One region of the Nonomuraea insulae genome, then DNA from elsewhere that is predicted to be linked to it. Evidence: riboswitches for the same ligand, from Rfam matches in the RefSeq annotation. Region 1 holds a riboswitch; the other holds the start of a gene.
The links. Region 1 has a riboswitch for cyclic di-AMP ahead of ACFPZ3_RS17680 (coiled-coil domain-containing protein). Riboswitches for the same ligand answer to the same signal wherever they lie in the genome.
Positions count from the first base shown of each region.

Region 2: linked by a shared signal. The riboswitch ahead of ACFPZ3_RS51190 (CHAP domain-containing protein) and the one ahead of ACFPZ3_RS17680 (coiled-coil domain-containing protein) in region 1 are both predicted to bind cyclic di-AMP.

Region 1 is NZ_JBHSPA010000023.1:16,890-28,044, reverse strand. Features, by position in the region: gene def (peptide deformylase) at 1-380, opposite strand, end outside; gene ACFPZ3_RS17720 (ribose-5-phosphate isomerase) at 477-944, shown strand; gene ACFPZ3_RS17715 (hypothetical protein) at 941-1,087, opposite strand; gene ACFPZ3_RS17710 (GNAT family N-acetyltransferase) at 1,111-2,337, opposite strand; gene ACFPZ3_RS17705 (PP2C family protein-serine/threonine phosphatase) at 2,456-3,571, shown strand; gene ACFPZ3_RS17700 (response regulator transcription factor) at 3,693-4,289, opposite strand; gene ACFPZ3_RS17695 (M50 family metallopeptidase) at 4,455-5,759, shown strand; gene ACFPZ3_RS17690 (SDR family NAD(P)-dependent oxidoreductase) at 5,805-6,545, opposite strand; gene ACFPZ3_RS17685 (TetR/AcrR family transcriptional regulator) at 6,648-7,268, shown strand; gene ACFPZ3_RS17680 (coiled-coil domain-containing protein) at 7,276-8,256, opposite strand; cyclic di-AMP (ydaO/yuaA leader) riboswitch at 8,262-8,403, opposite strand; gene galT (galactose-1-phosphate uridylyltransferase) at 8,472-9,548, opposite strand; gene ACFPZ3_RS17670 (DeoR/GlpR family DNA-binding transcription regulator) at 9,545-10,324, opposite strand; gene ACFPZ3_RS17665 (50S ribosomal protein bL37) at 10,465-10,542, shown strand; gene ACFPZ3_RS17660 (nucleoside/nucleotide kinase family protein) at 10,570-11,155, opposite strand, start outside.
Region 2 is NZ_JBHSPA010000073.1:286,684-306,038, reverse strand. Features, by position in the region: gene ACFPZ3_RS51215 (polysialyltransferase family glycosyltransferase) at 1-277, shown strand, start outside; gene ACFPZ3_RS51210 (DUF6716 putative glycosyltransferase) at 261-1,415, opposite strand; gene ACFPZ3_RS51205 (hypothetical protein) at 1,418-2,362, opposite strand; gene ACFPZ3_RS51200 (aldo/keto reductase) at 2,461-3,282, shown strand; gene ACFPZ3_RS51195 (Gfo/Idh/MocA family protein) at 3,344-4,297, shown strand; cyclic di-AMP (ydaO/yuaA leader) riboswitch at 4,409-4,546, shown strand; gene ACFPZ3_RS51190 (CHAP domain-containing protein) at 4,558-5,262, shown strand; gene ACFPZ3_RS51185 (SRPBCC family protein) at 5,337-5,912, opposite strand; gene ACFPZ3_RS51180 (ArsR/SmtB family transcription factor) at 5,915-6,223, opposite strand; gene ACFPZ3_RS51175 (alpha/beta fold hydrolase) at 6,274-7,092, opposite strand; gene ACFPZ3_RS51170 (LysR family transcriptional regulator) at 7,151-8,014, shown strand; gene ACFPZ3_RS51165 (LLM class F420-dependent oxidoreductase) at 8,028-8,876, opposite strand; gene ACFPZ3_RS51160 (MDR family MFS transporter) at 8,927-10,387, opposite strand; gene ACFPZ3_RS51155 (NADPH-dependent FMN reductase) at 10,392-10,976, opposite strand; gene ACFPZ3_RS51150 (TetR/AcrR family transcriptional regulator) at 11,086-11,799, shown strand; gene ACFPZ3_RS51145 (YciI family protein) at 11,880-12,320, shown strand; gene ACFPZ3_RS51140 (RNA polymerase sigma factor) at 12,384-13,619, shown strand; gene ACFPZ3_RS51135 (hypothetical protein) at 13,665-14,135, opposite strand; gene ACFPZ3_RS51130 (AAA family ATPase) at 14,177-14,719, shown strand; gene ACFPZ3_RS51125 (MFS transporter) at 14,709-15,854, opposite strand; gene ACFPZ3_RS51120 (glycosyltransferase family 2 protein) at 15,931-16,806, opposite strand; gene ACFPZ3_RS51115 (helix-turn-helix domain-containing protein) at 17,048-17,938, shown strand; gene ACFPZ3_RS51110 (ABC transporter substrate-binding protein) at 18,233-19,355, shown strand, end outside.

The DNA of each region.
Region 1 (11,155 bases):
CCGCGGGCCTTGAGACGTACGGGGCGCTCCAGACGGTCCAGGCCCTCGACGCTCACGCCCGCGGCGCGCGCCACCGGGGCGTAGATCGGCAGGCGGGTCTGGCGATCGGGTACGGAAAGGCAGCCCTCCTCGTCGAGCACCTCCTCCGGGTCGTCGACGGTCAGCACCGGGTTGACCACGTGGCCCTTGCGCCCCGCGATGTCGTAGACGAACAGCCGGCGCGACACTCCGATCTGGGGGCCTGCCAGGCCGACGCCGTTGACCGCGTACATGGCCTGGAACATCTCCTCGATCAGCCTGCGCAACTCGCGATCGAAGTCCGTCACCGGCTCGGCGGGGGTGCGCAGGACAGGATCGCCGATGACGCGGATCTCTCGCATGGCTCTCTGCTCTCGCTTTCGTAAGGACTGGACCTCGATGGTGATCCTTACTCTAGTCAGCGAGCCCGATCGGCGGGGCTGTGGAAGACTGGACGGGTGCGCGTCTACATCGGTGCCGACCATGCCGGCTATGAGCTCAAGAACCACCTCGTGTCCTGGCTGAAGGATCACGGTCACGAGGTGACCGACTGCGGTCCCTTCGTCTACGACGCCGAGGACGACTATCCGGCGTTCGTCCTGCGGGCCGCCGAAGGCGTCGCCGGCGACCCCGGGAGCCTCGGGGTGGTCATCGGCGGGTCGGGCAACGGCGAGCAGATCGCCGCCAACAAGGTGCGCGGCATCCGCGCGGCGCTGGCCTGGAGCGAGGAGACCGCCGGCCTGGCCCGCGAGCACAACAACGCCAACGTCGTCAGCGTCGGCGCCCGCATGCACTCACTCGACGAGGCCACCAGGTTCGTCGAGGTCTTCCTGACCACGTCGTTCACCGGCAGCGAGCGCCACAGCAGGCGCATCGCGCAGCTGGCCACCTACGAGACGATCGGCCAGCTGCCCTCGCTTCCCTAGCCCTTGCGCTTGGGGTCGCGCCTGGGCATCTCATCACGCAGGGGCCGCCGGTCGGCGGCCTCCTGCTGGTCCTTCGACGGTTTCGACACATCGCGGGCGCGCATGGCGACGACCGCTGTGATCTGCAGACTTTGCAGCGCCATGACCTTGAGCTTACGTCACGACGTCAGAAGCCCTGCCCGCACCAGGGCTTGGGGCTCCACGACATGGCGGTGGCGAGCCTGCGTACGGCGCCGGGGTTGTGCTCGCCCAGCAGGCCCGCCTCGAACTGCTCGCCGAGCATGCCGTCCCCCATGTACGCCGACCCGAGCGCGGTCACCGGCAGCGTCATGTCCGGCTGCTCCTCCACCGGTTTGCACTCGGCGCCCGACAGGTCGGCGGTCAGGCGCCAGCGGCGGGCGTTCCACGGGCAGACGTCGTCCTCGACCTCGATCACCACGTCCACGGGCGCCGAGTAGGCCCTGGAGGTCAGCGCCCTGTCGACCTCGACCAGGCGTACCCACAGCTCGTCACCCCAGCCCGCGCGGAGCTGGCGCTGGTCGGCCAGCAGCGCGATCAGCGGGTCGTCCGCCGGCCTGCCGCACTCGACCTTGGCGACCAGGTCGCGGTCCAGCACGCTGCGCCAGAGCAGGGCGTAGGCGGCGGGGTCGGACGCCTCCAGCTCGTACAGCTTCAGGGTCCCGTCGGGAACGCCGTCGTCGTCCCAGGAGGACTTGATGCGGAACAGGGCGTAGCCGCGCACGCCGGTGTCGTCCTCGGCCAGGATCGAGCGCAGCGGCCCGGATCCGCGCTGGTCGAACTCCTCGTCGGCCAGCAGGTTGTTCCAGGTCTGGGGATTGCGCTCGTATCGGCCGGGGCGGCGCGTGACGACGGAGGCGAACAACTGCTCCATCTCGGGGCGAACGTCGGCGGGCTTGGCGACCCTGAGCCGGAGCGACGGGTCCTGGGGCGCGTCGCGGACGAACTCCGACCGGTTCTTGTCGATGCGGAACGACAGCTCGCTCGCGGCCCTGCCGTAGCCGAACCTGCCGTAGATGAGGGCCTCGGAGGCGTAGAGGGCGGCGACGGGCTCGCCGCGCTCGCGTACGTCGCTGAGCTGCCTGCGCATCAGCGAGGAGAGCACGCCGCGGCGGCGATGGGAGGGCAGGACGCTGACGGCGGTGACGCCGGCTACGGGGAGCTGGGCGCCGGGGACCGTCATCGTGAAGCTGAAGACGGAGGTGACTCCGGCGATCTGCTCGCCGTCGAAGGCGGCGAGCGTGCGGTCGAACTCGGTCTCCGCTTTCCACCGCTCGAATTGGGTGGGGTGTGGCGTCCAGCCGAACGCCTCTTCAAGCACCCGGCCGAAGGCCGGCCACTCGGACTCGTCAATCGGACGGATCGGATACGTCATCCGTCCAAGGTAGGAGCGGGCAAAGGGGGACGGCCACCCAATATACGTGCTTAATGATCAAGGCGTTGGTCAAGTGGGCTGCCCAAACACGGGTCAGACCGATACAGTCAGGCGCATCATGAGTTCCCGTCAGGCGCCGCTGATCCCGCCACGGGTCCGTGCGGCCCTGGTGCGGGTGCCATTTCTCGTGCCTGTCGTCCGCTTCGTCCGGCGGGTTCTGCTGGCCCGCGACCGTAATCTGCTCAGCACCCTGATCGTGCTGGCGCTCGTCATCGGGTTCCTCGCGGCCGAGGTCTCGACCGAGTGGTTCTCGCCCTCGCTGCTCATCCTCGTCACCCTCGTCGGCGGGCTCCAGCTCCGGCTGCGCAGCCTGGTCAAGCTGCTCGTGGGGGTCGGGGTCGCGCTCGGCTACATCGCGGCGACGCTGGGCGTGGGGCGGGTCGGCCTGGGGCTGACCGTGACGATCGTGTTCACCACCGTGCTCGCCGTGCTCATGGCCCGCACCAGGGGCAAGCTCGGCGTCCAGGGGCTGCGCGGCGACGCGATGCTGCTGGAGCTGCGTGACCGGCTCAGGAGCCAGGGCGAGCTGCCCTCGCTGCCCAAGGACTGGGGCGGCAAGGTGGTGCTCAAGCAGGCGGGCGGGTCGTCGTTCGGCGGCGACTTCCTGGTGTCCATGCGCGACGGCAACTCCGTCGAGATCGCCCTGGTCGACGTGTCGGGCAAGGGCGTCGACGCGGGCACCAGGGCGCTGCTGCTGTCGGGCACGTTCGGCGGGCTGCTCGGCTCGGTCGGCGACTTCCTGCCCGCGTGCAACTCCTACCTGCACAGGCAGCGGGGCGACGAGGGGTTCGTGACCGCCGTGCATGTGCGCCTCGACCTGGAGACGGGCGACTACACGATCACCTCGGCCGGGCATCCGCCGGTGGTGAAGTTCGACGCGGGCACCGGCAACTGGCAGGTCGCCACGGCCAAGGGCGTCGTGCTCGGCGTGGTGCCCGACCTGCACTGCGAGCCCGACAGCGGCACCCTGCGCAAGGGCGACGCGCTGCTGCTCTACACCGACGGGCTGATCGAGCAGCCGGGCCGCGACATCGACGCCGGCCTCGACCGGCTGCTCGGCGAAGCGGAGCGGCTGCTGCCCTCCGGGTTCCGCGACGGCGCCAGGGCGCTGGTCAACGCGATGGCCTCAGGGCACAACGACGACTGCGCGCTCGTGCTCATCTGGCGCCCGTGACCTTTTACACGGGCCGGCCGTGATGGTGCTCACTGGCACCGGGCTCCGCCCGGCTGGGATCCTCTAGGAGTCCGGACCCCGGCGGAGCGGCGCGGCTCCACCGGGGTCCCGTCACAGTCCCTTACAACCAGCCGCTGTCACTGGCGATGCGCACGGCATCCAGCCGGTTGCGCGCCCCGGTCTTGCACATGATGCGCGACAGGTGGTTGCGTACGGTGCCGACCGACAGGAAGAGCTCGTCGGCGATCTCCGTCGAACGCGCCCCGCCCGCCGCGACCCTCAGCACGTCGAGCTCCCGCCTGGTCAGCGGATTGCTCGCGCACTGCAGCGCCGCCACGGCCAGCTCCGCCTCGATGGCCCGCCGCCCCGCCGCGACCTGCCGCACCCCCTCGGCCAGCCGCTCGGCGGGCACGCACAGGCTCATGAACCCCAGCGCGGGACCGGCCAGCGCCTCGCGCACCTGCGCCGGATTGGGCGCGGCCGACAGGATCAGCACCCCGCACCGGGGCACGTGCTCGGCCAGCAGGGCGGTCACCGGCGGGCCCGGCAGGTCGAGATCGGCCACGGCCACGTCGGCCTTCGCGGACAGCGCCGCGTGCATCACCTCTTCTGCGTGTCCCGCCTCGGCGACGACCCGCAGGTCAGGTTCGGCTCCGAGGGTGGCCAGCAGGCCACGGCGCACCAACGGCAGGTGCTCGGCGATCAGTATGCGGATCAAGACGTCCCCCTCCGTCGTCACCCAGAGTGATCGTTGTATCGCAGACTGTCAATGCTCATCAAAAGCGGTAAGCCGTGCGGTGTGGCGAGTTCGACTACTCTGGGGCTGTCGGACCTTTCGTCTGTCGTGTCGTCCCGCCCTGTCGCCTGCTTGGAGCACGCCTCGATGAACTGGCTCTACGTCGTGGGGATCATTCTCTTCCTTCTGGGGTTGATGGTCTCCATCGCGCTGCACGAGGTTGGCCACCTGGTGCCGGCCAAGCTGTTCGGGGTCAGAGTGACCCAGTACATGGTGGGCTTCGGCTCGACAGCGTGGTCCCGGCGCAGGGGCGAGACCGAATACGGCATCAAGTGGATCCCGCTCGGCGGCTACATCCGCATGATCGGCATGCTGCCGCCCCGGCCCGGCGACGAGCCGGGCAAGCTCAGGAGCACCGCGACGGGCCCGTGGCAGGGCCTGATCGAGTCGGCCCGCGACGCCGCCCAGGAAGAGGTGCGGCCGGGCGACGACGACAAGGTCTTCTACCGCAAGAAGTGGTGGCAGAAGGTCATCATCATGTCCGGCGGCCCGGCGATGAACTTCGTGCTCGCCTTCATCTTCTTCAGCATCCTGCTGGTCGGCATCGGCCTGCCCGCCTGGGCCCCGATCGTCTCGCCCGAGACCAACACGTGCGTGATCCCGATCTCGGAGCAGCGCGCGGCCTGCAAGTCCACCGACAAGCCCACACCCGCCGCCCAGGCCGGCATGAAGCCGGGCGACCACCTGGTCTCCTTCGGCGGCAAGAAGATCGGCTCCTGGGACGACGCGACCCGCCTGATCCGCTCCCACGGCCCCGGCCCGGTGCAGGTCGGCATCGTCCGCGACGACAAGCCCATGACGCTCAGCGTCACCCTCATCGCCCAGGACCGCCCCAACCTCGAGGACCCGGCGAAGATCGACAAGAACGTCGGCTTCCTCGGCGTGCTGCCCACCGAGGTCATGGAGAAGCAGAACATCGGCCAGGTCATCGGCTACATGGGCGAGCTGTCCGGCCGGGTGGCGAGCTCGCTGGTCAACCTGCCCAACAAAATGGTGGGGATCTGGAACGCGGCCTTCTCCGGCCAGGAACGTGACCCGGAGGGCCCGGTCGGCGTGGTCGGGGCGGGCCGCATGGGCGGCGAGATCCTGGCCTCCGACCTGTCCAGCGAGAAGAAGATCGCCATCTTCGTCAACCTGCTGGCCGGCTTCAACCTGGCGATCGGCATGTTCAACCTCATCCCGCTGCTGCCGCTGGACGGCGGGCACATCGCCGGCGGCCTGTGGGAGGGCATCAAGCGGGCCTACGCCAAGGTGATGCGGCGGCCCGAGCCCCGTTACGTGGACATCGCCAAGGTGCTGCCTCTGACGTACGCGATCGCGATCGTGATGATGGTCATGGCCGGCCTGCTCGTCTACGCCGACCTGGTGAATCCGCTCAGACTGACGAACTGACGGCGCCCGCCGGCGGATCGCCCCGTTCCCGGCCCCTTGGCGGCGTCAGGCGGCGAAGCCTCCGTCGACGTTGATGGCCGAACCGGTGACGTAACGGCCGCCTTCGCCGGCGAGGTAGGCGACGGCGGCGGCGATGTCCTCGACGGTGCCGTAGCGGCCCAGCGCGGTCACGCCGCTGAACATCGGAGCCTGCGGGCCGTCGGCCGGGTTCGCGTGCGTGTCGATCGGGCCGGGGTGGATGACGGTGGCGGTGATGCCGCGCGGGCCGAGATCGCGGGCCAGGCCTTTGGTGAGGCCGGCCAGCGCGGACTTGCTCATCGCGAACAATGTCATCCCCGGCCCGGGAACGTGCTCGGCGACGCAGGTGCCGACGTTGATGAGGCGGCCCCCACGGTCCATGTGCCGCGCCGCCGCCTGGCAGGCCAGAAACGCCGCCCGCACGTTGACCGCCAGCACGTGGTCCACCTCTTGCGGCGTCACCTGGGCCAGATCCCCGACGGCGAAGGCGGCCGCATTGTTGACCAGGATGTCGATCCTGCCCAGCTCCGCCACGGTCTGCTCGACCGCCGCGGTGGCCGCGTGCGCGTCGGCGAAGTCCGCCTTGATCACGAGTGCCCGGGCGCCGCCGGCTTCGATCCGCCGGCCCACCGCCCGCGCCTCCTCGGCGGCGTTGACGTAGGTGATGGCCACCTCCGCCCCGTCCTGGGCCAGTCGCAGGGCGATCGCCGCCCCGATGCCCCGGCTGCCACCCGTCACCAACGCCACCTTGCCGGCCAGTTCGCTCACGTCCGCCTCATTTCTTTGTCGATCGGCAAAGAAATAAATAGCAGGATGCGTCCGAGCCGGTCAAGGGATATCTTGGTCAATCGACAAAGAAAGGTGGCGGACATGGCGGAACGGGGCAGGCCACGCGGCTTCGACCGGGACCTGGCACTACGCCAGGCAATGATCACGTTCTGGGAGCGCGGCTACGAGGGCACCTCGATGGCCGACCTCACCACCGCCATGGGCATCGCCTCGGCCAGCATCTATGCCGGCTTCGGCGCGAAGGAGCAGCTGTTCAGGGAGGCCGTCGAGCTGTACGGGGCGACGGAGGGCGCCAGGCCGCTGCACCTTCTGGAGACGGCCGGTACCGCGCGGGAGGGCGTCGCCCAGGCACTGCGCGCCAACGCCGACAGGTTCGCGGACCCCGCCACGCCGCCAGGCTGCATGGTGGTGCTGTCAGCGTTGACGGGCACGACCCAGAACGCCGGGTTGCGTGGCTTCCTCGCCGAACGCCGCGCACTCGTGCCGCACTCCTTCCGGCGACGACTGGAGCAGGGCATCAAGGATGGCGACGTGACCGCCGGCACGGATGTCGACGCCGTCGCCGACTTCTACGCCGCCGTCCTGCAAGGCATGGCCATCCATTCCCGCGATGGAGCCACCCGGGCGCGACTGGAGACGGTCATCGCCTGTGCCCTGGCGGCGTGGGACACCCTGACGTCCCCCGAAGCCGCCCCATGCTGATGGCGATTCAGTTCATCGAGATGTGCACGTGGTCGTAGTGGTTCTGGGTGATGCTGCCCCGGTCGGACATCGTGCGCCAGCCCGAGCCCAGGTTGATGCGCTGCTTCCAGATCACGTACTTGACGCCCAGCTTGTCCTTGTTCTTCAGCGCCCAGTCGGCGATCCGGTCGCCGAGGGCGTTGTGGTCGGAGCTGGGCGTCGTGCCGCCCGTGCTCATCATGAAGTCGCAGGCCCGCCCAAGAGGGTGCTCGCCGTCGGAGCCCGAGCGGAAGCAGCCCACGTCGTACGGCAGCGCGAAGTTCTTGCCCACCTCGGCCTTCATCAGCCGCGTACGTGAGGTGATGTTGTCCGAGCCCGACGGCAGTTGCGGCGCCCAGGAGCCGTCGGAGTTGCGGCCCGTCGCGTACGGCACCAGGTCCTCGAGCTTGTCCTGGATGTCCTTGATGACGTCCTCGGCGTCGTCGCGCTGCTCGTCCACCTCGGCCGCGTCCGACTTGACCTGGGCCGCCAGCGCGGTGGCCTCCTCGCTGGCCTTCTTCTTGTCGTCGCGGGCCCTGATCACGCCGTTCACGATGGCCTGCTGCTCGGCGGTGATCTGTTCGAGCAGGGCCGCGCTGCTGCCGTTCTGGGGGAGCATGAAGCCGCCGTTGTCCGGGAGCATGAAGGAGGGCAGCGAGGGGTCGGCGTTCTGGTAGCGCAGGCGGGCGATCTCGGCGACGCGCTGCTCGGCCGCGGTCAGCGCCTGCTCGGCGGCGGCCAGTTTGCCCTTGGCCGTCTCGACCCCCTGCTGCGCCTTGGCCAGGTCGACGCGCTTGAGGTTGTACTTCTCGATGAGCTTGTCGACCTTGGTGTTGAGCTGCTTGAGCTGGGCCCGGAGCTCCGACTCCGTCGGCTTGGGGGCGGCCGAGGCCGCGGTCGCCGGGAGGACGGCGAGGGCGCCGGCGGTGATGAGAGCGATGGCAAGAGCCGCGGGGGACGAAGCCGCCACGTAGGTGTTCCTCTCCCTCTGCCGGCCGGGTTAGCTGACGGGTTCGGGCATGGGAGGTGCTCCCTACCGCCGAAGCGGATTCACCCCAGGTGCGGTTTGGGTCCCCGGCTCCCGGGCGCCGCGCCCGGGATTAGGCGTGCAACGGCCGTTACGGCCGGTGCATAACGGGATATTAGTGGTAGATCACGAGTCATGCGACCTTAATTAGAAATCCATTAGTGATCTACCTGTGATCGAAGCATGCGTGCGGCCTCCTCAGGCGACACGTCGTTGACGAAGGCGCCCATCGCCGACTCCGAGCCCGCCAGGAACTTGAGCTTGTTGGCCGCCCGCCTGATGCTGAACAACTCCAGGTGCAGGTAGCCCAGCTCACGATCCTGCCGCACCGGCGCCTGGTGCCAGGCCGAGATGTACGGCATCACGACCCCGAACAGCCCGTCGAACGCCCGCAGCACCGACGTGTACAGAGGCGCGAACGCCGCCCGCTCCTCCTCGGTGAGCGCGGCCAGGTCGGGCGCCTGCCGGTGCGGATAGAGGTGCACCTCGAACGGCCAGCGCGCGGCGGCGGGCACGAAGGCCGTCCACAACTCGTTGGCGGCCACCACCCGCGTCCCCGCCTCCCGCTCGGCGGCCAGCACGTCGGCGAACAGGTTGCCCTTCGTATAGCGCCGGGCGGCGCCGAGTTGCAGCTTGGTCCTGGGCGTGACGTACGGGTAGGCGTAGATCTGGCCGTGCGGGTGGGCGAGCGTGATGCCGATCTCCTCGCCCCGGTTCTCGAAGCAGAACACCTGCTCCACGCCCTCGATCGCGGACATCTCGGCCGTGCGGTCGGCCCAGGCCTCCATGACCAGCTCCACCTGGGCGTTGGAGAGCTTGGAGAAGGAGGAGGAGTGATCAGAGGTGAAGCACACCACCTCACACCTCCCCACGCCCGGACGGACCTCACTCAGCCCACCCACAGCCTCATAAGTCCCAAAATTTCCGGAAAAAGAGGGGAAGCGGTTCTCGAACACGGCCACGTCGTAGTCGTACGCCGGGATCTCTGTCGACCGCTCCTCCGACGACGGGCACAACGGGCACTCGGCCGCGCCGCCGGTCGGCAGGAACGTCCGCGTCTGCCGATGCCCGGCGATCGCGATCCACTCCTCCGTCAGCGGGTCGTAGCGCAACTCGGAGGCCACGGGCCGGCCTTCGAGAGGCCGCCGGTCGATCACGCTCCTGTCGGCGTCGTCGCGCCGGTCGAAGTAGATCAGCTCTCGGCCGTCGGCCAGATGGGTGATGGTGCGCTTCAAGGCGAGCCCTCCGCGATGATCAGTTCTACGGCCCGTTCGGCCAGCTCCGTGCGTGCTTCCTCGGGCAGCCCCGCGTCGCTGATGACCACGTGGGCCTCGCTCAGCTCCGCGATCGTGCTGATGCCGACGGTGTTCCACTTGGTGTGGTCGGCGGGGACGACCAGCCGGTGCGCGGCCGCCACGAGCTCCCTGTCGGTCTCGGACTCCAGCAGGTTGGGCGTGGTGAACCCGGCCCGCACGCTCATCCCGTGCACGCCGAGGAAGAGCGTGTCCACGTGCAGGCGGCGGATCGCGGCCACGGCGACCGGGCCCACCAGGGCGTCGGACGGAGTGCGTACGCCGCCGGTCAGCACGACCGTGCGGTCGGTGCGCGGGTTGCGGTGGAAGACCTCGGCGACCGGGATCGAGTTGGTGATCACGGTCAGCTCGGGCACGCCGATCAGGTGGTGGGCCAGCGCCCACGTGGTGGTCCCCGCCGACAGCGCCACGGCCGTTCCCGGCCGTACGAGTGTGGCCGCGTGCCGCGCGATGGCCGCCTTCTCCTGCTGCTGGCGGGCGGACTTGGCGGTGAAGCCCGGCTCCTCGGTCGAGCCGGGGCCGAGCGCGGTCGCGCCGCCGTGCACCTTCTCCAGCAGCCCGCGTTCGGCCAGCACCTCAAGGTCGCGGCGGATGGTCATGTCGGAGACGCCGAGCTCGCGTACGAGGTCGGCCACCCGGACGCCGCCGTTGCTGCGCACGCGTTCGAGGATCGTCTGTTGCCGCTGCTGTGCGAGCACGTCCGTTCCTTCCAACAGATTCCACCAAATTATGACACGGAATTGTTGGGGAATGTTAGTTCGCGGGGTTCGCTTGCGCTGGTCAGCGTGGGCGAGAGAAGTTGGGGGCTCATGCCGTACCGATCATCGGAGGCGAGCTTATGGCCAGGCGCGCGCGCAAGGGCAAGGCACGCAAGAAGAAGAAGGCGAACCACGGCAAGCGTCCCACGGCGCGATGACGAGCGGGTGACCGCCCGCCGTGGCGGTCACCCCGGCCGCAACACCGCGGGCCGATCCGGGTGGTCGGCCCGAATCACGACGTCGGCCGTCTCCTGGGGCCGCGCCTCACGCTCATACCGCTCGTACGCGGGCAACCGCCACCGCTCCTCCTCCGGGGTGCCCCGCTCCAGCGCCCCGGGTGACAACCACACGTGCGCGCTCACCTCGAACGCCAGCCCCCGCCCCAGCAGCAACGTCCCGTCCACCAGGACCACCCCGCCCGGCGGCAGCTCCACGTACGGCATCCGGTACGCCCGATCGATCCCGCTGTCCCACAACGCCGGCAACACCCGCCCGGACCCGCCCGGGTCCAGCGGCTCCAGCACCTCCCTGCGCAGCGCCTTGGCATCGAGCCAGTCGTCGTAGAAGGCGTCGGGATCCGTCCTGCCGTACTCCAGACGCAACGAGGCGGGCCGCAGGAAGTCGCCCGCCGACACCCGTGACACCGGCCGCCCGCGCAGGCGCAGGGGCGCCACGAGGTCGTCCGCCAGCGCCCAGGGCCGGGCGGCGGGCGCGCCGTCGACGGCCACCCGCACCCAGGCGTCCGCGGGCCGGGCGCAGATCAGCTCGGCC
Region 2 (19,355 bases), on a different contig from region 1:
CAGCAACCGGATCCCGGTCACCATCGTCGACGCCCTGCTGCCGCGCCTGTCGCCCGAGGGCCACATCGAGCGGCCGCCCGCCGCCGACCTGCCGGGCCTGGTGCGCGCGGTCGGCTACTGCATGCAGGCCGACGCCTACCCGGAGCTGCGGCCCGAGCACATCGAGTTCGACCCGCGCTACTTCAAGCGCAAGCGCCTGGAGACGCTGGGCTTCGCCGGCTCCGGCAAGCCCAGCGCGCTCACCAGGATCCGCAGGAAGATCAGGTCAGCGATCTGAGGTAGCGGCGCATGCGGCGCTTGGCCCGGTAGCCCACCCGCAACATCTTCGGCGGCACCTCCACCCGGAGCCGGGCCCTGCGTCGCGCCGCCGCGTGCTCGGGCCCGTCGAGCAACGATCTGGCGGGCGTTCCCGGCCGGGCGGTCACCAGCCCGGCCAGCAGCCCCGCCCAGTCGTTGCGCTCGGCCGGCTGGAAGTAGTTGGCCGCGCACCATGCGGCCGAGGCCATCCGGAAGCCGCCCTCCGCCAGCTCCTCCAGCGTGCCCAGCAGCCGGCTGCCCTCGAACACCACGTTGATCATCTCGGCGCTCACGCCGAAGTCGCTCAGCACCAGCGACGGCACGTCCATCGCGATGGCCTCCAGCGCCGCCGTCGAGCTCACCGTGACGAACCCGGTCGCCCGCTCCAGCTGCTCCCGCATCGACCCCGCCTCGAACGCCAGCCGCCCCGGCTCCCCCATCTCCCGCCACAGCCGCCGGTAGTGGAAGCGCTCGTTGTGCGTCTGCCGCTCGTCCTCCAGGGCTCGCAGCTTGACCACCACGTCCAGGTCGGGCCGGCCCTCGGCCAGCCCGGCCAGCGACAGCAGGATCCGCTCGCGCTGCTCCCGCTCCCGCGGCACCTTGGCCTGCGTGGCGAAGACCACCCGGTTACCGCCCCCTGCCACTCTTTCCTGGCGCAGGAACGGCAGCCTGGCCAGGCCCACCGCCCCTCCCCCGCCGAGCCGGGCGGCGATCTCGGAGAACTCGGCCACCTCCCGCTCGCTGTGCACCACGAACAGGTCGCAACCGCTGCGGAACAACCACGCCTTCTCCGTCGCCGGCACCGAGATGCCCGGCAGCCCGCTGACGAAAACCGGGCGGGGCCGCAGCCCGTCCAGCACCTCGGCCACCAGCACGTCCACCACCGGGCCCGTGCAGGCCACGAGGATCACGTCGGGCCGCGTCCGCTCGGCCAGCCGCCGCACCGACCGCGCGGACAACACGGGCGGCGGCTCCCCGTCGCCCACAGCCGCGGCCATCTGCTCCGGCGAAGGGGCGATCGGCGTGCGCACCACGACCAGCTCCGCCGGACCATCCAGGTCACCGAGCAGGCAGGCCGCCCATTTCAGATACGAATCGGAGTCGGCGACCGCCAGCACTCTCAACCGGACACTCCTGTCAAATGCGAGCGCAGGGCGGGGGCCGCCCTGCTCGTCCACCAGTCCTCTGGAACATCCACGGGCTCGACGGCGACTCCGCGCGGGCCGAGCAGCACCCGCAGCGAGGTGATCGCGGTCGAAGGGAGGCTGAGCACGCGCTGGCCGGCGTCCAGGCCACGCAGCGTCAGCTCGGCGGGCACGCCGCCGTCGTGGACGGTGATGCCGGGGCGCTCCCGGATCAGCGCGACGTCCACGGGGTCCTCGCGGCGGTGCGGGTAGTAGGCCAGCGGCTCGCTCGCGGCCAGGTCCGTCAGCCAGCGCAGGTAGTGGTCGCGGTGGACCAGGCCGTTGCGGACGAGCGAGGTGCCGAGCACGACCGTGCGCTCGGCCGGGCCCTCGGCGCTGGGCGGCTGGGAGCGCAGCCAGGCGAAGTCATGGCGTACGAGATTCACGCCGGCCTCGCGTACGGCCTCTTCGAGCTTGTCGTCCACGGCCAGCGCGGTGAAGATGCAGACGTTGCTCAGGCGCAACCGCAGCGCGGCCGCCAGGCCGAGCGTGGCGCGCAGCCGGGTGGAGCGGACGCGGGCCCGCAGCAGCGGCCGGAACGGGCCCGCCGCGATCAGCTCCAGCAGCCGCAGCGTGGCCAGCCCGTCGTCCACGATGACGATGCGGCCGGGGCGGGACACGAGCCAGCGCAGCTGCACCTTGCCGGAGAAGGCGTCCCCGACGGCCTGCAGGCGCCTGGGCATGCGCTCGCGCGGTTCGGCCAGCTCCAGGCCCTCCGGGAGGTCCAGCGAGCGCAGCTCGCGCCGTGTGGCCTTCAGGGGCCGCAGGCCCGCGCGGGGCACGACGGCCGTCTTCGGGCCGAGGAGCCCGGCGTGGTGGGCCTCGACGGCGCACAGCATCTGGAGCGGGGACTCCACCCAGGCCGACGCCTGTTCGACCACTCCTTGCCCTCCCAGCGAAGTGATGGCCCGTTCACGACCGCTTCAAGCTAGCCCCACCGGCTTAAGCGCTCAGAAACGCGGCGTGAACAATGGAGGGTATGAACTCGCTCATGCTCAACACCGACGGTGTGCAGATCCCGCAGCTCGGATACGGCGTCTGGCAGATCCCGGCCGACGAGGCCGAGCAGGCGGTCGCGACCGCTTTCAAGACGGGCTACCGGCACGTCGACACCGCCGCCGCCTACGGCAACGAGGAGGGCGTGGGGCGGGCCGTGCGCGCGAGCGGGCTGCCGCGCGAGAAGGTGTTCGTGACCACGAAGTTGTGGAACGCCGACCACTCCCGCGCCGAGGCGGCCTTCGACGAGTGCCTGGCGCGCCTGGGGCTCGACCACGTAGATCTTTTCCTCATCCACTGGCCGGTGCCGCGGCAGGACAGGTACGTGCAGGCGTGGAAGGCGATGGAGAAGATCTACCGTGACGGGCGGGCCAGGGCCATCGGCACGTCCAACTTCACGGTCGCCAACCTCACCCGGCTCATGGAGGAGACCGACATCACCCCGGCCATCAACCAGATCGAGTTGCACCCGTACCTGCAGCAGCGGGAGCTGCGGGCCTTCCACGAGGCCAACGGCATCCTCACCGAGGCGTGGGGCCCGCTCGGGCAGGGCAAGGGGCTGCTTGAGGACCCGGCGCTGACGGTGCTGTCGGAGAAGTACGGCAAGACTCCGGCGCAGATCGTGCTGCGCTGGCACCTGCAGCTCGGCAACGTGGTCATCCCGAAGTCCGTCACGCCCGCGCGGATCGCCGAGAACGTCGACGTCTTCCACTTCATCCTCGACTCCGAGGACATGGCGGCCATCGGGGCGATGAACAAGGGGCGGCGTCTGGGGGCGGACCCGGAGACGTTCAATGTGACCTGAGTGACGGAGGTGAATGGGGTGAATAACCCCATTCATTTACCCGCCCTATACGATCTCGGGCGTGCGAGATTTTACGTGGGGAATCGCGGCGACCGGTGGCATCGCGCGGACCGTGGGCGCGGCCATCGTGGCGGAGCCCGGGATGCGGGTGGCCGCCGTCGGTTCGCGGGATCTGGCCAGGGCTCAGGCCCTGGCCTCGACGTTGGGCGCGGAGTCGGCGTACGGCTCCTACGAGCGGTTGTGCGCCGACCCGGCCGTGGACGCCGTCTACGTGGCCACGCCGCACGCGCAGCACCTGGCCGTGGCCGAGGCGGCCATCGCCGCGGGTAAAGCCGTGCTCTGCGAGAAACCGCTGGCCGCGACCGTGGACGACGCGGAGAAGATGGTACGCCTGGCGCGCGAGGCACGGGTGTTCCTGATGGAGGCCATGTGGATGAGGTTCAACCCCCTCGTCCGGCGGATCGCGGGCGACCCGCGCTTCGGCGAGATCCGCTCCGTGCAGGCGAGTTTCGGCTTCGCCTCCCCCTATGACCCCGCCCATCGGCTGTGGGCGCCGGAGCTGGGCGGGGGCGCTTTGCTGGACCTGGGGATCTACCCGTTCGGGCTGGCCCAGATGCTCCTGGGCATGCCCTCCGACCTGCGGATGACCGGGTCCCTGGCCCCCAACGGGGTGGACGCGGAGGCGGCCGGCGTATTGCTCTATCCCGGCGGAAGGCACGCTCTCGTGGCGACCTCGTTGCTGGGGAATTACCCCAACCTGGCCAGTGTTGTAGGTACTCAGATGCGGGCGGACATCCCGGCGCCTTTCTGGGCGCCCCAGCGGATCGTCCTCACGGGACCCTCGATGGACCCGGAAGAGCACGTACTCGATCCGGCGGACAACGGATACGCCGGAGAGCTCCGCGAAGTCCGCGCCGCCACGGCCGAAGGCAGGACCGAATCCTCGATCATGCCTCTTGACGAATCCCTTGCCATGATGGGGCTTCTGGCCGACGCGCGGAGGCAACTCGCCTAGCCGCACTTTATGGATTTGTAATCCTCTTGCCTCATGTATTACCTTATGAGGCATCTTGAGGCATACGTCCGGTTTGTCCGGCTATGTCTGACCATCGCACGAAAGATCGCAGGATTGCGACCGCTGAATCCGCCTTCGGGCGGAACCGGGGACCCATGTCCTTTGGGGTGAATCGGCACTCCGGTGCCGTAGGGCAGCTTCCACGCCCGAACCCGTCAGCTAACCCGGTAAGCGGCATGGAAGCAAGGAGTACCCCCTCGATGGCCAAGCACCGAATCACCGCTGCCACGAAGACCGGTATCGCCCGCGCCCTCCTCGGCGCGAGCGTCCTCGCCTCGGCCCTCGGCGCCAACGCCGTGACGGCCAGCGCGGACACCGCCACCGGAGTCGCCGCGGCCACCGCCGCCAGGCACCCGGCCGCCGCTATCGCCGCCCACCAGGACGGCGCCAAGACCAACGAGACCAAGGTCAACGTCACCGCCGACCAGGTCCTCTCCCTGGCCAAGTCCCAGGTGGGCACCTCGGAGAACTCCAGCGGCGGCGGCACCAAGTACCAGCAGTGGTACGCCGACTCACGGCGCGCCGCAGAGACCGTCGCCCGCGACGGCGGCAGCCGCGCCGACTACCTGAACGCCGCCTGGTGCTCGATGTTCGTCTCCTGGGTCGGCGAGCAGACCGGCGCCCGCCCGCAGGTCGGCTGGGACGCCTACACCGTCGCCCACGCCAAGTGGTTCGCCGCCAACCACCGCTTCGGCAACGAGGCCAAGCCCGGCGCCGTGGTCTTCTTCTCCTGGAGCGGCAGCAAGTCCCTCAACGACATCAACCACGTCGGGTTCGTCGTCAAGGACAACCACAACGGCACCATCTCCACGGTCGAGGGCAACACGGGCGACGGCACGGTCGCGGAGCGCGTCCGTCCGACGTCGCAGGTCGTCGGCTACGGCTACCCGCAGTACGCCGCCTGACGGACTCTTCACCGGCACGATCGAGCGCGCGTCCCCCGCACGGGGGGCGCGCGCTCGCGCGTTTCCCCGCCCGATCAAGACCCCTCGCTCTGACCCTTCACCTGCTCCGGCAGCCCGGTGTTGGGGATGCCGAACCTGCGCGCGTACTGATCGTTGAGTTCCGCCCAGCCGAAGGCGGTCGCCGCGGCGCCGCGGATCGGCGGGATCGGATGACCTTCGAGCAGCTTCTCGGCCACGTCGAGGCACAGGTGCCAACCCGCCGCGACCTTCGGGATCCACTCGCGGTCGTTGACGGTGTGCCGCAACGTCAGCCGGGCGCCGGCGTCGGTGGCCGCCAGCTCCCAGCGCAGCAGGTCGGTGCCGAGGGTGTACTCCAGCAGCGTCGGCGGTTCTGCGCGGACGACCTCGGCCTCCATGTCCACGGGCTTGTCGTCGTCGATCATCGTGATCGTGACGCCGCCCGCCTTGGAGAGATCGCGGTCGGCCGTGTACGGCGCCCACGCGGCGAGTTGTTCCGGCTCGGTCAGCGCGGCCCACACCTTCTCGGGCGGGTGGCGCAGGTCGCGGGTGAAGACCAGGGTCCAGCGATCCTCCGTCGCCTCGCAGCCGACCTGGCCGAGCGGGCTCGGGCGGTATGCGTCGTCGGTCATGACTACTCCAGGTTGTCGAGATGACGCTCGAGAGCGTCGAGATGCCGGTCCCAGAGGGCGCGGTACGGCTGAAGCCAGTCGTCGAGCGCCCGGAAGGGACCCGCGTGAATGCGGTAGATCCGCCGCTGAGCCTCCGTGCGGCAGGTGACGAAACCGGCTTCCCTGAGCACCTTCAGCTGCTTGGAAACCGTGGGCTGGCTGACGTCGAGCGCCTCCACCAGCTCGTTCACGCTGCTCTCGGCCGTCAGGAGCCGGTCGAGAATCCGGCGCCGGGTCGGTTCGGAGAGCACGGAGAACGTATCGACGGACATGCCTTTATATTCCTAGAAGGGCATATTCCTGTCAAGGCATATACGCCGATTCACCCCAGGAAGAACTCCGCCAGCGCGCCCGCGACCCGTACCGGATCGTTCTCCATGGGAATGTGACCCGCCCCCGCGACGCGGACGAGCCGGGTGTCCGGCATCTCGGCGGCGAACCGCTCGGCGTGCCGCACCTCCTGGAAGGTGTCCTCCTCGCCCCAGACCAGCAGCTTGGGCGTCGCGCCGGCCCTGAGCGCGGGCACCAGATCCAGCGTGTAACGGCTGTCGGCGGCGCCCGCGAGTGCCATCCAGGACCGGCAGACACGCGGGTCGTTCCAGGGGCCCAGGTAGTCGGCCAGCTCCTCCTCCGAAGCCGGGCGGGCCAGCGCCGTGGTGACGGCCGTACGGCGGGCGGCCAGCACGTCCTCCACCGTCGTCGCGGCGACTACGGCGGGGTCCCGGTAGCGGGCCACCCCCGGCACCGGCCAGGAGTCGTAGGTGACCGAGTTGACCAGCGCCAGCCGGCCCACCTTCGCCACACCCCCGGCCAGCAGGTGCTGGGCGATCGCACCGCCGATGTCGTGCCCGGCCACGGCCACCGGCTCCGCCACCCTCAGCGCCGCCGCGAACCGCGCCACCCACCCCGCCAGCGCCGGGACGGCCGCCGTCTCCGGCGTCAGCTCCCCCTCCGAGCGCCCCAGGCCGGGCAGATCGACCGCGACCGGCCGCAGCCCGGCCGCGGCCAGCAGATCCATCACCGGCGCCCACACCCGGCTCCAGTACGTGCCGTGCAGCAGCAACACCACCGGCCCGCGCTCCCCCGCCGCCAGATAACTGGCCCGCAGACCGTCGACCTCGATCGTCTTTCGCGTCGTCATGGCATAACCATCGGGTTCTGGCCAGGGGGAGGTCAAATACCAACTAAGGTATGTCGCTATGACATTGGCGCAGCTCAGAGTGCTCGTCGCGGTCGCCGATCACGGCGGCTTCACCACCGCCGCCGACCACGTCGGCATGTCCCAGCCCGCCGTCAGCCGCGCCATCGCCACCCTGGAACGCGAACTGGGAGCGGCCCTGTTCGTACGCCACCGCGACGGCATCGCCCTCACCGAGGCCGGCGACCGAGCCCTCGCCCGGGCCCGCGAGACGCTGCGCCACTTCGACCTCATCCGCGCCGACGTGGCCGCCGCCAACGGCCAGATCACCGGCGAACTGCGCCTGGCCAGCCTGCCCAGCGCCACCGGCACGCTCGTCGCCAGACTGCTGCGCGCCTTCACTGACCACTACCCCCAGGTCCGGGTGCGCCTGTTCGAAGGCGTCGACGACGACATCCGCGCCTGGCTGCACCGCGGCGCCGCCGAGGTCGGCGTGGTCACCCTCCCCGCCCCCGGCCTGCACACCGCCCACCTCAGCACCCATGACATGGTCGCCGTCATGCCGGCCGCACACCCCCTCGCCGCCCAGCCCGTCGTGCACCTGTCCGACCTGGCCGGGCGGCCGTTCATCCTGACCACCGCCGGCTGCCGGCCGCTGATCATGGGCGCGGCGCTGGCCGCGGGGGTGGGGCTGGACATCGCGTTCGAGGCCGGCGGGCCCGCCGCCATCCTGGAGATGGTCAGCGCCGGCCTGGGCGTCAGCATCGTGCCCACGCTCGGCCTGCCCGCCGACCTCGGCGCGGTGGTCACCCGGCCGCTGGAGCCTGCCATGAGCCGCTCACTGGCCCTGGCCGTCCCGTCGCTGGACGGGTGCGCGCCCACGGCGCGGGCGTTCCTGGACGAGCTGGCCGCCTTTACGTTGTAGATTCATACGCGTGTCAGCGGGAGATGAGCGTGGCCCATCGGTCCAAGGTGGACAGCGCCTCGTCGGCGGAGCGGTACTGCAGGGTGAACAGGCCGCGGTCGGCGCCCGCCTTGGCGTAGGCGTCGAGCCGGCCGGGCTCGGGCATCGGGCCACCCTCCGGGATCACGCCGAACAGCGTGATCGGCACCCGTCCCCGTCCGGCGTCGGCGGCCCTGGCGCGCAGCGTGGCGGCTCGCCGGGTGAGCTCCTCGACGTCCATCATGTCCACCTGGGGCAGCCACGCATCGCCGAAGTCCAGCACCCGGTCCTCCGTGCCCGGCCCGTTCCCGCCCACGAGCACGGGTGGGTGCGGCTTCTGCGCGGGCTTCGGCCAGGACCAGATCGGGTCGAAGTCCACGAACTCGCCGTGGTACTCGGCCTCGTCGGCGGTCCAGATCTCGCGCATGGCGCGGACCCGGTCGGCGAGCAGGGCCATCCGGGTACGCGGATCGGTGCCATGGTTGGCCATCTCCATGCGGTTCCACCCGCCGCCGACGCCGAACTGGAAGCGCCCGCCGCTCAGTTGGTCGAGGCTGGCCACCTCCTTCGCCGTGGTGATCGGATCCCGCTGGGCGACGAGGCAGACCGCGGTGCCCAGGGTCAGGGTGGTGGTCACCGCGGCGACCGCGGCCAGCGCGACGAACGGATCGACGGTCTCGGCATAACCCCGGGTCGAGGCGCCGGACGGGCGCCTGCTGTGCACCGGGATATGCGTGTGCTCCGTCCAGAACAGCGACTCGAATCCACGTTCCTCAACGGCCCGGCCGAGCTCTTGCGGGGTCAGACCGTTGCAATTGGAATAAACAGCGATGCCGATGTCCATCCGGCCATGATTACCGGCGGAACCGGACCGGTCAACGCGCCGGACGACTGTCAGGTTCTCCCCGTGACGGCGGGTTCCCGCGCCTGCTCACGTACGAACCAGGCCGCGGCGAAGGCGAGCACCCCCAGCAGCGCCGCCCCTGCCAGCACGCCCTGCAGCCCCCCGCTGACCGCCTCCCGCACGGCTTCGCGGGCAGGGCCGCTCAGCGTGGTCATCGATTCCGGCGTCAGCCCGTCGCCCGCCCCGGAGCCGAGGCCGGCCTCCACCCGGCTCCCGTAGACGGCGCCCAGGAGGGAGATGCCCACCGAGCCGCCGATCGTCCGCAGGAGCGTGACGGTCCCGCTGGCCGCGCCCATGTCGCGGTGCTCGGCGCTGGCCAGCGTGAGCAGGAGGCTGCTCTGCATGACCAGCCCGATCCCGACCCCCGCGACCGCCGAGAGCCCGGAGGCCAGGACCATGCCGGTGCCCACGTCGAGCACGGTCAGCGCGAGCACCCCCGCCACGAGCACGCCGCCGCCGAGGATCGGATACCTCCGGTAGCGGCCGTCGCGGCTGATGAGGCGACCGGCGACGAGCTGCGCCGCGAGCATGCCGAACATCAGCGGCAGCAGCAACATCCCGCTGCCGGTCGGGGTGGCGCCCAGGACGAACTGCATGTACTGCGGCAGGTACGCGGTCACGCCCATCATGACGGCCCCGACCAGGAAGCTGAGCACCTGGGCGAGGGTGAAGTTGCGGTCGGCGAAGAGCCGGGGCGGGATGATCGGCTCCTCGGCCCGCCGCTCGACCCGGACGAACGCGACCAGGCACACGACCGCCACCGCGCCCAGGGCCAGGATCTGGGGCGACGCCCACGCGTACGCGATGCCGCCCCAGCTCGCCAGGAGGGTCAGCGCCACGATGCCGGCGGTCAGCAGCGCGGCGCCGAGGTAGTCGATCCTGGCTCTGACCCGCTCCCCCGGCACCCGGATGCCGAACCCCACGATGAGCAGGGCGACGGCCCCGACCGGCACGTTGACGTAGAACGTCCACCGCCAGCTCAGCTCCTCGGTGAGCAGGCCGCCGAGCAGCGGGCCGCCGATGAAGGCGACCGGCATCATGGCCCCGATCATCGACTGCACCCTGCCGCTGTCGCGGGGCGGCACCAGCACGCCGATGATCGACAGCGCGCCGACCATCAGGCCGCCCGCGCCGAGCCCCTGTACGGCGCGGAAGGCGATGAGCTGGCCCATGTCCTGTGACAGGCCGGCCAGCATGGATCCGGCCAGGAAGATCACGATCGAGGTCATGAACGTGCCCTTGCGGCCGTAGAGGTCGCCGAGCTTGCCCCAGATCGGAGTGGTGGCGGCCGCGGCGAGCATGTACGCGGTCACGACCCAGGACAACTGGTTCAGCCCGCCCAGCTCGCCGGTGATCGTGGGCAGCGCGGTGCCCACGATCAGGCCGTCCAGCATGGCCAGGAACATGCCGAGCAGGAGCCCGGACATGCCCACGTAGAGAGACCTGCTCATGCTCTCAGGCCCCGTACGGGCGGGCGGTCCTGGCCTCGCGCAGGGCCTGACCCCACCAGGCGAGCTGGTCGAGCATCGCCTTGGCCACCGCGTCGCCACCGGGGCTCGTGCCGTCGGAGCCGATCTGGGCCCACGGCGCCTGCAGCCCGACGGCGTCCCGCATCGTCACGGCGTGCAGTTCGGCCATCACGAGCCGGAGCTGCTCGACCGCCCGCAGCCCGGCCGAGAAGCCGCCGTAGGCCACGAACCCGACCGGCTTGGCGTTCCACTCGCGGTTGTGCCAGTCGATGGCGTTCTTCAGCGAGGCGGGGAAGCTGCGGTTGTACTCGGGCGTGACGATCACGAACGCGTCCGCCGCCGCCAGCCTGGGCGACACGGCCGACAGCTGCTCCACGGCCTCCTGCGACTGCGGCGGGTCCCCGAGGACGGGGAACACGGTGGGCAGGGGTGTCTCGACCAGGTCGATCACGTCGGCCGTCATGTCGGCGCGCCGGTCGAGGTGGCCGCGGATCCAGCTCGCGACGGTGGGGCCGAAGCGGCCGTCCCTGGTGCTGCCGACGATCACGGCGACGCGCAAAGGGGTGTCCATGGGGACCTTCCTTCAGATGTGTACGACGTATTTACCGAAATACAACGTACACATCGCTGTGTACGCTGTCCACTGCTGATACGTTGTACACCTCGAAGGAGGGTGATCCATGGAGAAGGTCCCGTTGTGGGCCCGCCTCGAACGTCCCGAGCCGGCGCCCCGCCAGACCCTGTCACCGCAGCGGATCGCCACCGCGGCCGTCGCCGTCGCCGACGCGGAGGGGCTCGACGCCGTCACCATGCGCCGCCTGGCCACCGAGCTGGGCGTGGCGCCGATGGCCGCCTACCGATACGTGTCGGGCAAGGACGACCTGGTCGAGCTGATGGTCGACCACGTCTACGCCGAGCTGGAGCTGCCGCCCGCCACGACCGGCTGGCGCGAGACGCTGCGACTCGTCGCCGTGCGGACGCGCGAGCTGACGCTCGCCCATTTGTGGCTCGGCCAGCTCCCGCCGAGCGCCGTGCTCTCGCTCACCCCGAACCGCACAGCGGTCTCGGAACGCATGCTGAGCGCCGTGGCCGAGCTGGGTGTGGACCCCGACACCGCGATGGCCGTGGCCGCCAGCATCAGCTCCTACACGCTCGGCATGACCGGCCAGGAGATCGCGATGCGGCAGCTCATGGCCGGGCAGGGGTGGTCCGACGAGCGGGAGGTGTACACCAGCCTGGCGCCGCAGCTCACCTACCTGCTCGACACCGGCCGTTACCCGGCGTTCAAGCGCTACATCCACGAGGGCAGGTGCAAGAACGATCCGCAGTGGCAGTTCGAGACCGGTCTCGACTACGTTCTGGACGGCATCGCAGCCAGGCTCGGCGCGACATAGTTCGCGGAGCGTGTCGATCCTGGGCCGGGCCGTTCGACGCATGGGCGATGACGACGGTCAGACCGAAGGAGACGACACCGATGAAGTTCATGATCGTGGGCAAGGCCAACGCGGAGACCGAGGCCGGGGCGCTGCCCAGCCAGGAGCTCGTGGACGACATGATCGCCTACAACGAGTCGCTGGCCAAGGCGGGGGTGCTGCTGGCCGGTGAGGGCCTCTACCCCAGCTCGGAGGGGGCGCAGATCGCCTACAGCGGCGGGAAGGCGTCCGTGATCGACGGGCCGTTCACCGAGGCCAAGGAGCTCATCGCCGGCTTCTGGCTGATCCAGGTCAAGTCGCGCGAGGAGGCCATCGAGTGGGCCCTGCGGCTTCCGGTGCCGCCGGGGGGCGAGGGGGTCGCGCTGGACGTGTGGCGGGTGTTCGACGCGGCGGACGTGCCGGACGACTCGATGCCGGCGGAGGAGCGCGAGCGCGAGGAGGTGCTGCGCGAGCGCCTGCGCGTGACCGAACCCGGCGCGTGAGGCTCGCGGACCACCGATGGCCGCCGCTTGCCATCCGCGCGTGGCCGCTGGTCTGATGGGCCCGTGACGGCTACCGACACGCATCGCGCGATCGAGGCGGTTTGGCGCATCGAGGCGGCCCGGCTCATCGCCGGGCTCGCCGGGCTGGTGCGCGACGTCGGCCTGGCCGAGGAGCTGGCGCAGGACGCGCTGGTCGCCGCCCTGGAGCAGTGGCCGGAGTCCGGCGTGCCGCGCAACCCCGGCGCCTGGCTGATGACCGTCTCCAAGCGCCGCGCCATCGACCTGATCCGCAGGAACGAACGCCTCCAGCGCAACCTCATCGAGCTCGGGCACCGCGTCGACCTGGAGGAGGAGCTGCCCGAGGTCGACGAGATCGAGGACGACCTGCTGCGGCTGGTCTTCACCGCCTGCCACCCCGCGCTGTCGATGGAGGCGCGGGTGGCGCTGACGCTGCGGGTGCTCGGCGGCCTGACCACCGACGAGATCGCGCGGGCGTTCCTGGTCCCGGAGTCCACCGTGGCCCAGCGCGTCGTGCGCGCCAAGCGCACGCTGGCCGACAGGAAGATCCCGTTCGAGGTGCCCCAGAGCGCGGACCTGGCGGACCGCCTGTCGTCCGTGCTGGAGGTCATCTACCTCGTCTTCAACGAGGGCTACTCGGCGACGGCCGGCGACGACTGGATGCGCCCCGCGCTCTGCGAGGACGCGCTGCGGCTCGGCCGGGTGCTGGCGGGCCTGATGCCCAAGGAGCCCGAGGTGCACGGGCTGGTCGCCCTCATGGAGATCCAGGCGTCCCGCGCGGGCGCCCGCGTGGGCCCGTCCGGTGAGCCGATCCTGCTGCTGGAGCAGAACAGGGCCCGCTGGGACCGGCTGCTCATCCGCCGCGGGCTGGCCGCGCTCGACCTGGCCGAAGCACTGGCCGGGACGCTGGGGCCGTACACCTTGCAGGCGGCCATCGCCGCCTGCCACGCCCGCGCCCTCATCCCGGAGGAGACGGACTGGCTGCGGATCGCGAGCCTGTACGAGTCGCTGGCCCGGCTGTCCCGCTCCCCCGTCGTGGAGCTCAACCGGGCGGTGGCGCTGTCGATGGCCTACGGTCCCGCGGTCGGGCTCGAACTCCTCGACCAGATCGTGGACGAGCCGTCGCTCAAGGACTACCACCTGCTGCCCAGCGTCCGCGGCGACCTGCTGTTCAAGCTGGGGCGGACGGCGGAGGCGCGGGCCGAGTTCGAGCGGGCGGCGGCCATGACGCGCAACGCCCGCGAACGCGCCCTCCTGGAGGAACGCGCCGCCGCCTGCTGACCCGGCGGCCTCCGGCGACCGCGCCCGATCCCAGCTCGCCGGGGCTCAGCCGGGATCGCGCCGGGCTCCTTCCGGCCAGATCAGGCGAACGGGCAGCCCCCGCCGCCGTGCCTCGGCCACCACGTCGGCGGTGCCGCCATGCCCGCGGGCGGGCAGGCCGTCCCAGACGGCGAACAACATCTCGGCGCCGTCGAGCATGCGCACGCTCGCCGCCATGTAGGCCCGCTCGGTGGCCTCCGCGAAGCCCAGGCGCTGGACCCGGACCGCGCGGCCCAGCAGCTCGTCGAAGACGTCCGGCGGCCCGTCGCGGTATTCCTCGGCCGGGATCACCACTTCCAGCTCTCCGCCGAGGTCGAGCACCGCCCTGGCGAAGATCTGGTCGGCCCCGTCCGCCAGGCAGGACAACCCGGAGATCGCCGGGCAGTGCTCGGCCAGCTCCTCCCGTACGGCCTGGTCGATCAGCAGGGCGGTCTGAGGCGGCAAGCCACGGTGGCCGGAGACGGCGATCCGGATCATAATCCCCCCATTGTGCGCTCTCTGGCGATATTCTCCCTCGAATGATCATTTGGCTCAACGGAACCTTCGGCGCGGGCAAGACCACCACCTCCGCGGAGGTCGCCAAGATCGTGCCGGAGGCGACGGTCTTCGACAGCGAGCAGGTGGGCAGCATGCTCCGCCACGTCAAGCGGCTGCCGCGAGTCACCGACTTCCAGCACTGGCCTCCGTGGCGGGCGCTGGTCGTCCAGACGGCCACCCAGCTCCTGGACTATTTCGGCGGCGTGCTCGTGATCCCCCAGACGGTCCTGATCGAGCAGTACTGGACGGAGATCCGCACCGGCCTGGAGAAGGCCGGCATCCCCCTGCACCACTTCCTCCTCCACGCCGACCGCGACACCCTGATCCACCGCATCGAGAACGACACCATCGTGAACGAGAGGGACAGCGTCGTGAACGATGCCGGCAGCTGGCGGATGAACCACCTCCCGGCCTACGAGGAAGCCCTCCTCTGGCTACGCCGCGAGACACGGGAGATCGACACCACGGACATCCCGCCGCGGGAGGTGGCCTCGCTCGTGGCGTCGAAGGTCGTCACGAACTGACGGGTTCGGAGGGAGTGACGCAGGCGGCGGCCAGGGCGAGCACCCCGGCCACCGCGAACGCGACCGCGAAACCCGCGCCCGTGACCACCACACCGACGGCGGCCGGGGTGGCGGCGGCCACCAGGTTCTGCCCGGTGTTCTGCGTGCCCAGCGCCCGGCCCGCCCAGGAACCGCCGGCCAACTCGGACACGGCGGTGAAGGCCAGCCCGTTGCCGCTCATCGAGATGACCAGCGCCGCGATCACCAGGGGCGTCCCCCACGATGTGGCCGCGGCCAGGGCCAGCAGCACCATGGCCGTGGCGTTGATCGCGGCGAGCGAGCGCATGGGGCGCACCCGGCTGCCCACCCGATCGGACCAGGTCCCGCACAACAACCGCCCGCCCGCCCCGGCGAACTGGGCGGCGGCGATGAGCTGACCGGCCTGGGCGACGTCCCAGTCCTGCGCGACCATCAGGTACGTCAACGCGAAGGCCGAGGTGGTGAACTGCGGAACCACCAGCAACATGCTCGCCCCGTGCACCCGCCACAACGCCGGGTCCCGGTACGGCGACCCCGCACGCCGCCCCGGCACGGCCGACGCGCGCGGCGGATCGGCCACCAGCATCCCGACGGCCACCGCGGTCACGCCGCAGATCACGGCCATCGCGACCAGCGCCCCGGACACCGTGCCGAACCTCGGCGCGACCACTCCGGCCACGGCCACACCGAGCGGCTGAGCCGTCTGCCGCCACCCCATGGCGACCCCGCGCCGCTCCTTGGGAAACCATCCCAGCACCACCCGCCCGCTGGCCGCGTTGGACGCCGCTCCCCCGGCCCCCGCCAGGGCGAGCAGCACACCCAGCACCACCGGATCGCTCGCGAACGCGGCCGCCCCCAGAAACACCGCGGCCAGCGTCAGGCCGGCCGTCATGGCCAGCCGCTCACCGTAGCGGTCGGCGGCCCAGCCCCAGGCGATGAGCGTGCAGAGCATCCCCGCGCTGGGCGCGCCGACGAGTATCCCGGCCTGGGCGAGCGTGAGGTGCAGCTCTGACTGGATGGCGGGGAGCAGGAACGGCAGCCCGTACATGAAGACGCATCCGGCGCCCTGTGCGGCCATGCCCAGGCTCAGCATGGCCCAGCGATTGGGGGAACTCATGCCACCAACCGTAGATCAGTCTTATAAAATAAGACAAATCATATCAATATATGGACACGTGCCATATATCTCCTGATCAGATGGGCGGCCGTCCCGCCCGGACGAGCCGGGCCACGGTGGACCAGCGCATCGGCGTGCGGGCGCCGTGCCCGCCGCGCCACCCTTCCGCGAACCCGGCCAGGGAAGCGCGGAGCGCCGCGGGGTCGCGGAAGCGCCACAGGGTCACCAGGGCCCAGGCGGCGAGGTTGAAGGGGATCAGCGGGGCGGGCAGGTTGCGCAGGGCCAGCCAGACCCGGTTGCGCGCGTTGAGACGGTAGAAGGCGGCATGGCGACCGGGGTCGGTGGCCGGATGGTGCACGACGACGCCGGGCGCGTAGTGGCCGACGCAGCCGCGATCCCACAACCGCCAGGCCAGGTCGATCCCCTCGTGGAAGAGGAAGAAATGGCCGGGCCACCCTCCGGCGGCCTCGAACACCTCGCGGCGCACCATGACGACGCCCTCGGCCATGACGGTTACGGTGCCGGCCCGCTCTGGGCGGGAGGCGCGCAGGCGGGGCACCCAGCGGCGCAGGGTGCGGCCGGTGACCGGGTCGGCGATGCGTGGCTGGACGAAGGCGCGGCGCGGGTCGCGGCCGAACTCCGCCGCGAGGCGGCACAGCGCGTCGCGGGCGGGCAGCACGGCGTCGTTGTCGAAGAAGAAGATCAGGTCGCCCTTGACGTTGGCGGCGCCGATGTTGCGGCCCTCGGGTATGCCCACGTTCGCCGGCAGTTCGACGGTCCGCACGCCATCAGGCACCTGGTCCGGCGCGCAGCCGTTGCCGACCACCACCACGTCGAGCTCGATGCCCTCCTGTGACAGCAGGGAGGTCATGGCGGCGGGGAACTCCTCGGGCCGGTCGTTCATGGTCAGGACCACGGCGCCCACCGCGGGGCGCGAGCCATCAGCGCTCACCGGGTCGCCCTGCGCCGCCTGGGGAGAGAATGTTCTTCTGCCACTCACTGTCCCGCCATGCTGTCGTCAGATCACGGAAGGCCCACTTTAGTAGGGACGATCTAGGCAGCGCAGGGCGTCGCTCCGGTTGGGGCTGGACCCGCCACAGGTTTCTCCAAGATATTCGAGAAACTTCATCTTCACTCTAAGTATCCTTACGACTACTATAAGGTATCACCGCACCCGTCCAAGAGGTGGTCTCGTGCCGAGTCACGACAAGATCGCGGACGCCAGGAAGGCCCTCGCCGACCGGCTCAGGGAGCTCCGCCTGCACCCCGCCGACGGCGACCCCCTGACCGGCGACCGCCTCGCCGAGGCCATGGGCCGGCCGGGGCGCAAGGCCCGGATCAGCAAGATCGAGAACGCCGCCCAGCTGCCCACCGTCGAGGACCTCAGGGCCTGGGCCACCGCGTGCGGCGCCGAGGGCGAGATCCCCGACCTCATCGCCCGCGTGCGCGGCATCGACGCGATGTACACCGAGTGGCGCCGCCTCGAACGCACCGGCCTCGGCGAGGTCCAGGAGGCGTTCGTCTCCCTGTACGAGCGCACCGGCCGGCTGCGGGTGTGGCAACACTCGGCCGTGCCCGGCCTGCTCCAGACCGAGGACTACGCCCGCGCCCACCTGTCCACGATCATCGACTTCAGAGGGACCCCCGACGACCTCGACCGCGCCGTGGCGGCCCGTCTCGCGCAGCAGGACAGCCTCACCGACACCAGGACGTTCGTGTGCCTCCTCGGCGAGCAGGCCCTGCGCACCCCCATGGTGACGGGCGCCGCGATGGACGACCAGCTCGACCGGCTCACCGGCTACACCCGCGAACACTCCAACCTCAGCCTGGGCATCCTGCCGTCCGCCGTCCGCCCGCCCGTCATGCCGCCGGAGAACTTCTGGCTGTACGACACGGCGGAGGTCCGGGTGGACGGGGTGGCGGCCCAGTTCCGGATCACGAAACCCGACGACATCGCCGTCTACGAGAAGGCGTTCACGGCACTGGCCAAGGTCTGCGTGTACGGAGAGAGCGCTCGCGAACTCATCACCGGCGCGCTCGGCCCCGACGATCACGCCCCGCCGCCGGCGCGCCGTGCGTGGTGACTGGGGGTTGTAAGGCGGCGAAACGGCACTCTGTGCGGGTGACATGCCCTTGATGCGACACAAAAACGACCTCTTGTGATGGGAGCGCTCCCAATCAGCTCTTTGGGTGATACCTGCCCCAGAATCCGGTCTCAGAGTGATAAACCGCACCATTGGTAACGGTTACGTTTCGCGGGATTGACGTGCAGACCCCATAAGTGCACCCTTTGTGGGAGCGCTCCCAAAGACTCCCACCGCGGCGGAGCGCATGCCGCGGTGCTCTCCCCCCAACATTCACCCGAGAAGGGGTCCACCATGATGATCCGCAAGCGTCGCGGCGGTCTTGCCGCGGCATCGGCCCTGGCCGCGGCGGCGCTGGCCGTCGCGTCCTGTGGTTCCGGCAGCACTCCGGAGTCCAGCGCTCCCGCCTCCTCGGCGGCGGCTGAGCCGGTCACGATCCGCGTGCAGACCTTCGGCGGCGGCAGCAACTTCGGCTACAAGAACGCCATCACCAAGTGGAACGCCGAGCACAAGGACATCCAGATCAAGGAGGAGCACCTCACCGACCAGTTCGAGCAGCAGTACTGGCCCCAGATGATCCAGTGGCTGCAGGCCGGCAACGGCGCGGGCGACGTGGTCGGCATCGACGAGGGCGGCATGGGCCTGGCCAAGGCGCACCCGGAATGGTGGTCCGACCTCAAGGAGCAGGGCCTGGAGTCGCGCAAGGCCGACTTCCCCGCGTGGAAGTGGGAGAACGGCGTCTCGGCCGACGGCAAGCTGTTCGGCCTCGGCACCGACATCGGCGGCATGAGCATCTGCTACCGCAAGGACCTGTTCGAGAAGGCCGGCCTGGCGACGGACCGCGAGGAGGTCAGCGCGCTGTGGCCGACGTGGGACGAGTTCATGACGGTGGGCCAGAAGTTCCAGTCGAAGGTCAAGGACACCAAGTGGGCTGACGGCACCAACACGCTGTACCAGGTGGTCCTGTACCAGGAGGCGGCCAAGAACGGCAACGTCACCTACTTCGACAAGGACAACAACCTCATCGTCGACAAGAACCCGGCGGTGAAGTCGGGCTTCGACTTCGCCACGAAGATGAGCCAGCAGGGGCTGACCGCCAAGCTGCGCAACTTCACCGACGAGTGGGCGGCGGGCACCCAGAAGGGCTCGTTCGCCACGGTCGGCTGCCCCTCGTGGATGCTCGGCGTGGTCAGCGGCAACGCCGGCGACGACGGCAAGGGCAAGTGGGACGTGGCCTCGGTGCCCGGTGGCGGCGGCAACTGGGGCGGCTCCTGGCTGGCCGTGCCGAAGCAGACGAAGCACCCGAAGGAAGCGGCCCAGGTGGCCGACTACCTGACGCAGGCGCAGACCGAGGCGAGCATCTTCACCGACTTCGGCAACATGCCGAGCAACACCAAGGCCCAGCAGGACCCCACGG